DNA from 2 places in the Stenotrophomonas sp. 220_Sma genome. Region 1 is predicted to be linked to the other one. Evidence: predicted binding sites of a transcription regulator. Region 1 holds the regulator's gene; the other holds the start of a gene.

Region 1 (5,020 bases):
GCACCAGCAGGGTCGGCAGGATCGCCAGGGTCAGCGGCACGCGGATCAGGAAGCGGCTGCCACGGCCCAGTTCCGACTGGATCTGGATCTGGCCGCTCAGTTCGCGGATGCGTGACTGCACCACGTCCATGCCGACGCCACGACCGGAGATGTCGGTGACCTGCTGCTTGGTCGAGAAGCCGGGCAGGAACACCAGGTGCAGGCACTCCTCGCTGCTCAGGCGCGCGGCGGCTTCCGGATCGATCAGGCCCTTCTCGCGCGCCTTGGCGCGCAGCTTTTCCGGGTCGATGCCGGCGCCATCGTCCTGTACCTCGATGCTGACGTAGTCGCCTTCCTGCTGTGCCGACAGGCGCACATGGCCCATCCGTGGCTTGCCCTGTGCCTCGCGCAGGTCGGGCATTTCCACGCCATGGTCGATGGCGTTGCGGACCAGGTGCACCAGCGGGTCGGCCAGCGCTTCGACCAGGTTGCGGTCGAGCTCGGTCTCGGCGCCGATCAGTTCCAGGTCCACTTCCTTCTTCAGCGAGCGGGCGACGTCGCGGGCAACCTTGGGGAAGCGCGAGAACACCTTGCCCACCGGCTGCATGCGGGTGCGCATCACTGCCGACTGCAGGCGGGCGGTGGCGATATCCAGAGTGGACACGGCCCGGTCCAGCTCTTCATCGCGCAGGCGTGCACGCAGGGTCTTGAGCCGATTGCGTGACAGCACCAGTTCGCCGATCAGGTTGACGATCGCGTCCAGGCGCTTGGTGTCCACGCGCACGGTATGTTCGGCCTCGGCCAGCGGCTTGGCGGCCGGCTTCGCCGCCGGTGCCGGTGCGGCGACCGGGCGCGGCGCTGCGATCGGTGCCGGTGCCACCACGGCCGCAGGCTTGGTGCCCGGTGCCGCGCCACCGTGCAACTGGTCGAGCAGGGCTTCGAACTCGTCTTCGCTGATCAGTCCGTCGTCGGCCTTCTTCGCTGGCGCGACCGCGGTCGGCGCGTTGCCACCATGCAGCTGGTCGAGCAGAGCCTCGAATTCGTCGTCGGTGATCAGGTCGCTGTCACCCGCGGTGGGTGCTGCGGCGGCGGCGGGTGCAGCCACGGCACCGCCGTGCACGTCGAACTGTGCGATCAGGTCCGGCGGCGCATAGCCCGGCTCGGTGCCGGAGGAAACCGCGTCCAGCATCGACTGCAGGTAGTCCAGCGATTGCTGGGCCGCGTCGAAGTGGTGGGCCTGCAGCACGGCCTGGCCGGCACGTGCGGCGCCCAGCGCCTCTTCAGCGGCATGGCACAGCTCGACCATGGCGGTGACGCCGAGGAAGCCGGCGCCGCCCTTGAGCGTGTGGTAGCCGCGGAACACCGCGTTGAGCTGGTCGCTGTCCTGCGGTGCCTGCTCCAGCGACACCAGCTGTTCGCCGAGGCGATCCAGGATTTCCTGTGCCTCGATGATGAAATCGGCAGTGATGTCGTCGGATACCGCGCTCATGCTTACAGCCCCAGATCCGACAACAGGTCGTCGGCGTCGTTCTGCGAGACCGCGTGGCGGTCCAGTCCCTTCAGTGCCGGCCCGGCCAGTTCCGGGTCGGTGCGATGCTGTTCCGGTGGCAGGCCGAGCGCGCCGAAGCCTTCGTGCACGCGGCGGACGATGCCGACCACGCGACGGATGATCTGCCCGGTCAGGTCCTGGTAGCTCTGGGTCAGGGCGATCTCGGTCAGGTTGTGGCGGATGCGCTCGAGCTGCGCGTCCTGGCCCGGCTGCAGGCCTTCGGCGCGCAGCTGTTCGGTCAGGCTGCGGCATTCCTCGGCCAGGTCCAGGGTGCGGTGCGTGGCCTGTTCGGTCATCGCCACCACGTGGTCCAGTCGCGCGCAGGCGTCGTCCAGTTCGCCGGCTTCGCTCGGCACGGTCGGCAGTTCGCCCAGCGCCTGTCCCAGCTCGCGGGCCAGCCGCGAGAGGCCGCTCATCATCGGCTGCGTGCGCAGCGCGACCAGCCCGTCGATGCGCTGCCGCCAGGCGGCCTCGTCACCGGATTCGAGCGCGTCCAGGGCCTCCTGCAGGCGCAGGGCGAGGGCGTTCTTGTCGACCGTGGTATCCATCAGGCGCTGGCCGCCAGGCGTTCGAAGATCTTGCCGAGCTTCTCTTCCAGCGTCTGCGCGGTGAACGGCTTGATGATGTAGCCGTTCACGCCGCTCTGGGCGGCTTCGATGATCTGCTCGCGCTTGGCTTCTGCCGTGACCATCAGCACCGGCAGGGTCTTCAGCTTGGCATCGGCACGGATGGCCTTGAGCAGCTCGATGCCGGTCATCACCGGCATGTTCCAGTCGGTGACCACGAAATCGAACGGCTGGCTCTGCAGCAGCGACAGCGCGGCATGCCCGTCCTCGGCTTCGGCGGTATTGGTGAAGCCCAGATCGCCCAGCAGGTTCTTGACGATTCGACGCATGGTCGAGAAGTCGTCGACGATCAGGATGCGCATGTTCTTGTTCAAAGCAGAATTCCTTTGTTGTTCATTCCGGACGGCCGGGGGCAGCCGCCTCGGGGATGTTCATTCTTCGAGGCCTGCGTCGGCAGCCTCGAACAGCTTCAGCCGGCCACGCAGGCGCAGTACCGCCTGGCCGTGGATCTGGCAGACCCGCGACTCGCTCACGCCGAGCACCGCGCCGATCTCCTTCAGGTTCAGTTCCTGCTCGTAGTACAGCGAGAGCACCAGTTGTTCGCGCTCGGGCAGGTGGCCGATGGCCTTGCCCAGCTCGCGACCGAACTCGCCGCGCTCCAGTACCTGCTGCGGGGTCGGCCCGCCCTGGGCGACGGTGTCCAGCTCGCCCTGGTCCTCGATGCGCGATTCCAGGCTCAGCACCTGGCCACGTGCAGCGTCTTCCATCAGCCGCAGGTACTCAGGCAGCGGCATCTCCATCGCGGCGGCCACTTCAGTGGCGCTGGCGGCACGGCCACTGCTCTGTTCCAGGCGGCGGATGGTGGCGGCGGCATCACGTGCACGGCGGTGCACCGAGCGCGGGACCCAGTCACCACGGCGGATCTCGTCGATCATCGAACCACGGATGCGGATCGAGGCGTAGGTCTCGAAAGAAGCACCCTGGTCGGCGTCATAGCTGCGCGAGGCTTCGATCAGTCCCATCATGCCGGCCTGGATCAGGTCGTCGACCTCGACGCTGGCTGGCAGGCGCGCGGCCAGGTGGTGGGCGATGCGCCGCACCAGGTCCGAATGCTGGGCGATGACTTCGTTCGCCGCCGAGCGCTGCACTTCCCTGTACTGGGCTGCGCCTTTCATGCCGTCACCCCACGCTGCTTGAGGATGCGTTCGAGGAAGAACTCGACGCCGCCACGCGGTTCGGTCGGCGCCTGCCAGCGCGCGGTACGGCGCGCGATCTCGGTGATCGCCAGCGCCGCCGGGCTGGACGGATAGGCCTTCACCACCGGCTGCTGGCGCTGCACCGACAGGCGCAGCCAATCGTCCTGCGGCACGCAGCCCAGGTAGTTCAGCGAGACATCGGCAAGGAACTTCTCGCAGACGCGGGTCAGCTTCTCGTACAGCACGCGGCCCTCGTTGGGGTCGCGCACCATGTTGGCCACCACCTGGATGCGGTCCACGCCACGCTCGCGCGACAGCACCTTGATCAGTGCGTAGGCGTCGGTGATCGAGGCCGGCTCGTCACAGACCACCACCACGGTGTCCTGTGCGGCCTGGCAGAAGGTCAGCACGCCATCGGTGATGCCCGCGGCAGTGTCCACCACCATGATGTCCAGCTCGCGCTCCAGCTCGGAGAACACGTTGACCAGGCCAACGTGCTCAGCCGGGGCCAGCTCGGCCATGTGGCGGCGGCCGGACGCGGCCGGGACCACCAGCACGCCGTTCGGGCCTTCGACGATGACGTCATCCAGCGTGCAGCGGCCGGCGACCAGGTCGGCCAGCGTAAAGGTGGGGTTCAGGCCCAGGATCACGTCGATGTTGGCCAGGCCGAGGTCGGCGTCCAGCAGCAGCGTGCGCTTGCCCATGCCGGCCAGCGCCACGGCCAGGTTGGCCGACACATTCGTCTTGCCCACGCCGCCCTTGCCGCCAGTGACCGCAATGGTGCGCACAGGGCCGAGCGGCTCGCTGCGGGTGGCCGACAGCGGGAAGGTCTTGGTCAGCTTGGCGTACTCACGCGACGGCATGGTTCAACTCCGGGTTGCAGGGCATATCGGCCGCGCGGCGCAAATCTTCAAGGCGAAGTACAAGATTGGCTGCACTGGCCCGGTGCAGGTCCTCCGGGACGTCCTGGCCATCGGTCACCCAGGTGATCGGCAGGGCATGATCCACGGCCACCGACAGGGCATTGCCGAAGCGGCCGGTCTCGTCCAGCTTGCTCAGTACCAGGCCCTGCAGGTTGGCGGCGCCGAAGCGGCGGACCACCTCGTCCATGTCGCCGAAGCTGGTGTTGGCCGGCAGCACCAGCAGGGTGCGGACCTGGCGCGCGGCACGCAGCCACTGCAGCTGGGCGGCCAGTGCGCGGTCGCGCGGGCCCAGGCCGGCGGTGTCGATCAGCACCAGCTTGTAGTCCTTCAGGCGTTCCAGCAGCTGGTCCAGGTCGGTGCCGCTGTTGGCCTCATGCACCGCGATGCCGAGCTGGCGGCCGTAGCCGTACAGCTGCTCGCGGGCACCGATGCGGGTGGTGTCGGTGGTGACCAGGGCCACGTCACGCGGCGCGTGCTTCTCGGCGAAGCGCGAGGCCAGCTTGGCGATGGTGGTGGTCTTGCCGGCGCCGGTCGGTCCGACCAGTGCGATCACGCCACCTTCTTCCAGCGGGTCGACCGGGGCGATCGGCAGCTTGCGCGAAATCAGCCCCAGCATCAGGCCGCGGCCTCGATGGGCCTCGGTCTCCAGCGGGATCTGCATGGCCACGTCGCGGGCCAGGCCGGCATCGAAGCCATACTCGTCCATCAGGTCCAGCGCGGTGGCGCGCACCGGGCAGCCGCGCAGGCGCTCGTCGGTGAAGCGGTTCATCTCGCGCTCGATCACATGGCGCATGCCGGCCACTTCCT
Region 2 (5,020 bases), 2.2 Mb from region 1:
TGCACGATGTGGCCGGGCACAAGCTCACCGCGATGCGGCTCAACCTGCGCGCCCTGGCCGCTGACCCTGCGCTGGCCGGTCGCGAAGGGCTGGTGCTGGCCGAACAGTTGTCCGGCGAGTTGCTGGCCGACATCCGCCAGGTGGTGCAGTCGATGCGCGATGATCGCGGCCTCGATCTGGCCACCGCGCTGCATGCGCTGGCCGCACCCTTCCCACGACCGAAGCTGCAGCTGCAGATCGGCGACGGGGTGCGCGTGGCTGACCCGTTGATGGCCGAGACCGTGCTGCGGCTGGTACAGGAGGCCCTGACCAATGCCGCCCGGCACGGCAATGCAGACACCGTGTGGTTGACGATCAGTGAAGAGGAATCCCAGTTGCGTATCGATATCCGCGATGATGGCCAGCGCGCCGAACGCATCCGCGAGGGCAATGGCATCGCCGGCATGCGCGAGCGCCTGGCGGCCGTACAGGGGCGGCTGGAGTTGGCCCGAACCGCGCAGGGCGGCATGCATCTGACCGCGCGGTTGCCGGCATGAGCCCGGCCGCAATCCGCGTAGCGCTGGCCGACGACCAGGCATTGGTGCGTGCAGGCCTGCGTGCGCTGCTGCAGGGCCTGGGGGTGGACGTGGTGCTGGAGGCCGAGGATGGCCAGGCCCTGCTGGATGCGCTGGATACGCAGCGCGTGGACGTGGTGCTCAGTGACATCCGCATGCCAGGGCTGGATGGGATCGAGGCACTGCGCCAGCTGCGCGCGCGCGGCGATGCCACGCCGTGGCTGCTGCTGACCACCTTCGATGAAAGTGATCTGCTGCTGCGCGCCAGCGAGGCCGGCGCACAGGGCTTCCTGCTCAAGGATGCCGCGCCGGCCGACCTGCGCGAGGCCATCGAACGCGTTGCCGCTGGCGAGACCCTGCTGCTGCCGGTCAGTACCGATCCGGTGCGCGCGCGTTACCGCTTCCACGATGAAGCGCCGCCCACCGATACCTTCGGCGAACGTGAAGTGGCAATCCTGCGCCTGCTGGCCGGGGGCTACAGCAACAAGGAGATCGCGCGCAGCCTGTTCCTGGCCGAGGGCACGGTGAAGAACTACGTGTCCGCCATACTCGACAAGCTGGGCACCCGCGATCGCACCCGTGCAGTGCTGAAGGCGATTACCCTGCGCATCATCTGAGTGGACGTGGCAAGGAATGTCAGTGAACCCGATCCTGCATGTGGAAATCCCGGCCAGTGACCTGGACCGGGCCATCACGTTCTACCAGCGATGGCTGCAGGTTGCGGTGGACGAACCTATCGTGCTGCACGACTGCCGGATGGCCTATCTACCGTTTTCCGATGAGGCCGCCGGTGCCAGCATTGCGCTGGTGCACGGCGCGGACTATCTGCCTTCCGAGCAGGGCGCGCGCATCTACATCGGCGTCGGTGACCTGGATGCCAGCCTCGACCGTGCGCTGCAGGCCGGAGCCGAGCTGCGCTTCGGCCCGGCCGATGCCGGCGATTGGCGCGTGGCCGAGATCCGCGACAGCGAAGGCAACCGTATCGCATTGCAGGCGCGCACAGCGCCGTAACGTCAACGCTGCGGTGCGCGCATCTGTAGAGTCGAGCTTGCTCGACTGATTTTGACGTCGCCGTAGATGCATCAGTCGAGCAAGCTCGACTCTACAGCGTCGCGGCGCGTGAGCGCTGCAGCCAGTCGTTGATCGCGGGATCCAGCCGCGGGTCGTCCGGAAGCTGGATGCCGAAGCGCTGCTCCAGCACGTCGCGCACATCACCCACATCATGCAGCGGGCGCTTGTCCGGTGCCTGTCCGGGGCGGTACTCGGTGTAGTTGCCGCTGCCGATGGTGCGGCGCCAGTCCGGCCCGGTCAGCGACGCGCGCAACTGGCCGGGGAAACTGGAATCGGGATGGGTACATACGTACCAGTTGCCCACCACGTTGTCGATCGGCGCCGGCGCCTGCAGATCGAAGCGGTACATCACCCGCCAGCCGTCGCTGGATTCGGCCGACAGCATGAAATCACCGCCGTCTTCCAACCGCTGCAACAGATAGCGTTCGTGCGGGGTGGCCTGCGGCTGCGGGTCATGCAGGCGCAGCGGTACGGTCGGGGTCAGGCTGCCAAAACCGGCATCCACCAGCCAGTCATCGCCGTCCACGTGCACGCGCAGCAGCAGATGGGTGCGCGCGGTCAGTTCGCCGTCCTGGGCGGCCAGCAGTACGCGCGCGCTCAACGGCTGGGCATCGAAGCCCAAGGCCTGCAGCAGCGCCAGCAACCCACCATTGAGCTCGAAGCAGTAGCCACCGCGGCGCTCGTCAAGCAGCTTGCGCTGCACGCTGTCCAGGTCGATCGGCACCGCATCGCGCAGCAGGCAGCTGAGGGTTTCGAAGGGCAGCAGTGCGTTGTGGCGCTGCTGCAGCAGGGTCAGGCCGGCCAGGGTCCGTGGTGGCGGCGCATCCAGCTGCAGGCGCTGCAGGTAGCGGGGGACATCGAGCGTCGTCATGGGGGCACCGGGCGGGGAAGGGAGGTCCACTGTGCTCCCCCAACCGGGGTTGAGGTCAAGCACGGCGGCCGTGTCATGCCCCCGTCGCCTGCACCCGGTACAAAGACCGCGTCCGCCAGTGACGGGGGACGCAGACGAAGAAGGGCCTAAAGTTGCCCTGAATCCGGCCGATACAGGTGCGTCCTTCCGCCTGGAGTCTGTCATGTCGGCCGTTGTCCCCCACCTCCGGTCCCTGCGCACGCGTCTTGCCACGTTGCGCTCGGCGTCCCCCGGCCTGCTGCTGTGGCTGCAACCACACCGGCTCAGCGTGGCCAACAAGCTCAAGGCGACCCTGTGGGTCTGTGGCCTGGGGCTGGTGGCGATCGCCGCTGTCTACGCCTGGACTGGCCATGCCAACGCCCTGGCCGCGCGCAGCCAGGCCAGCTACCAGCGCGGCAGCGATCTGGCTGCCAGCCTGTCCACGCGGGTGGCCGAAGCGCGCCGCCTGCAGACCCAGTATGCACGCAGTTTCGATGATGCTGACCGCAGCCAGTTGCTGGCAACACAGAAGGCCCTGCAGGCTGACCTGCAGGCGCTTCGCGCGATGCCGATGGACGCCGGCCGGCGCATGGCGCTGCAGGTGCTGACCGAATCGGCCGACGCGTTCTCGCAGGGTGTGGCCGCCCTGTTCGAACGGGTCGACGAGATGGGCCGCGGTGAGGCCGGCCTCGCTGCACAGCTGCAGCAGGCCGCCGAAACCCTGCAGGCGCAGGTGGATGCGCTGCAGCGGCCGTCGCTGGCGCTGTCCCTGCAGAAGATGCGAAGGCAGGAGGCCCTGCTGCTGCTCGACGGTGATTCCACCCACGCCGACCGCGCCAGCGAGGAAAAGCTGCCGTTCGACCTCGCGCTGGCGGGCCTGCCCGCGGATGCGCAGGACGCTCTGCGCACCGGGATGGAGGGCTATCAAGGCGCCCTGCTGGGGTATACCGCGGCCCGCGTCGGCCTGGATGTGGAAGCGCAGTCGCTGCTGGATACCGCCGCGGGCGTAGCGCCGGCGCTTGCCGCTTTCCAGCAGGTGCAGGTGGCAGCGCTGGCCAGGGCGCAGGCGCGCCAGCAGGTCGGCGCGCGCACGATGAGCGTGCTGTTCGCATTGACCCTGCTGCTGGTGGCCGGTGTGCTGATCACCAGCCTGGTGCTGGTGCTGCGTGCGGTGCGCCAGCCGATCCAGGACACCCTGCGTTTCGCCAGCGACATCGCCGACGACCGCCTCGACACCACCCTGCGCGTCTACAACGCCAACGATGAGATCGGCCAGCTGGCCCGACGCCTGGTCGACATGCAGCAGCGCCTGCGCGCGCGCATCGAGACCGAACGTGCTGTGGCGCGCGGCAACACCCGTGTGCGCCAGGCGCTGGACAGTGCGCAGACCGGGCTGATGGTGGTCGATGCCGAAGGCCTGGTGGCGTATGCCAATCCGGCGCTGCTGGAGCAGCTGGAACGTCAGGGCGATGAGCTGGTGGGGAGCGATGCGGTACGCCTGCATCCGGCGCTGGCCAGCCTGGCTGGCGTGCGACAACGCGAAGAACGCGAGATCGGCCATTCCGGTGTGCGCTATCAGCTGGTCGTCAATCCCATTGTCGACGAGGGGCATTTCCTCGGCGTGGCGGTGGAATGGCGCAGTCGCGCGCTGGAAACCCTGCTGGAAACCGAAGTGGCAGCCCTGGTCGACGCGGCCGCGCACGGTGACCTGCACGGTCGCATCGCGCTGGAGGGGAAGCAGGGCTTTGTGCGTACGTTGTCGACCAGCATCAATCGTCTGTTGACCACCTTCGAGACCAATCTTGGCGATCTGCAGGCGCTTCTGGCCGCGCTGGCCCGCGGTGACCTCAGCGTGCGCATGGAAGGTGAACTGCAGGGCGTGTTCGCGCGCATGCGCGACGATGCCAACGCCACCGTCGCGCAACTGGGCCGCATCGTCACCCGCATCCAGCAGGCCACGTCCAGCCTCGATACCGGTGTTGGTGAGATCGTCGCCGGTCACCATGATCTGTCGCAGCGTACCGAACAGCAGGCGGCCAACCTGGAAGAGACGGCAGCGTCGATGCACGAGTTGACCGACACTGTTGGCCGCAATGCCGATGCCGCGGGCCGTGCGGATGCGCTGGTCAAGGGCGCGGCGGCAGTGGCCCAGCGCGGCGGCGAGGCGGTCGGCCAGGTGGTGGCAACCATGCATGGCATCAGCGAAGCCTCACGGCGGATCGGTGACATCACCCAGCTGATTGATGGCATCGCCTTCCAGACCAACATCCTCGCGCTCAACGCGGCGGTGGAAGCGGCGCGCGCCGGAGAGCAGGGCCGCAGCTTCGCCGTCGTGGCTGCCGAAGTGCGCCTGCTGGCTCAGCGCAGCGCGGAGGCGGCCAAGCAGATCAAGGGATTGATCGAGGATTCGGTGGCGCGTGTGGGCCAGGGCAACCAGCAGGCCGAACAGGCCGGCACCACGATGGGCGAGATTGTCGGCAGCGTGCAGCAGCTGGCGGATCTGCTG

Evidence for each region. The regulator FliA, encoded in region 1, starts transcription of late flagellar genes. The targets are predictions, from matches to a motif close to TAAAGTTTNNCNNNCNNNGGCCGATAA.
Region 2: the regulator FliA is predicted to act here: its motif matches at 2,644-2,670, upstream of ACZLIB_RS20645 (methyl-accepting chemotaxis protein).

What each region holds. Positions count from the first base shown of each region.
Region 1 is NZ_CM151348.1:2,197,840-2,202,859, forward strand. It holds gene ACZLIB_RS10325 (chemotaxis protein CheA) at 1-1,468, opposite strand, end outside; gene ACZLIB_RS10330 (protein phosphatase CheZ) at 1,471-2,076, opposite strand; gene cheY (chemotaxis response regulator CheY) at 2,076-2,468, opposite strand; gene ACZLIB_RS10340 (RNA polymerase sigma factor FliA) at 2,526-3,269, opposite strand; gene ACZLIB_RS10345 (MinD/ParA family ATP-binding protein) at 3,266-4,153, opposite strand; gene flhF (flagellar biosynthesis GTPase FlhF) at 4,140-5,020, opposite strand, start outside.
Region 2 is NZ_CM151348.1:4,432,318-4,437,337, reverse strand. It holds gene ACZLIB_RS20665 (sensor histidine kinase) at 1-536, shown strand, start outside; gene ACZLIB_RS20660 (response regulator transcription factor) at 533-1,171, shown strand; gene ACZLIB_RS20655 (VOC family protein) at 1,194-1,565, shown strand; gene ACZLIB_RS20650 (arylamine N-acetyltransferase family protein) at 1,657-2,496, opposite strand; gene ACZLIB_RS20645 (methyl-accepting chemotaxis protein) at 2,699-5,020, shown strand, end outside.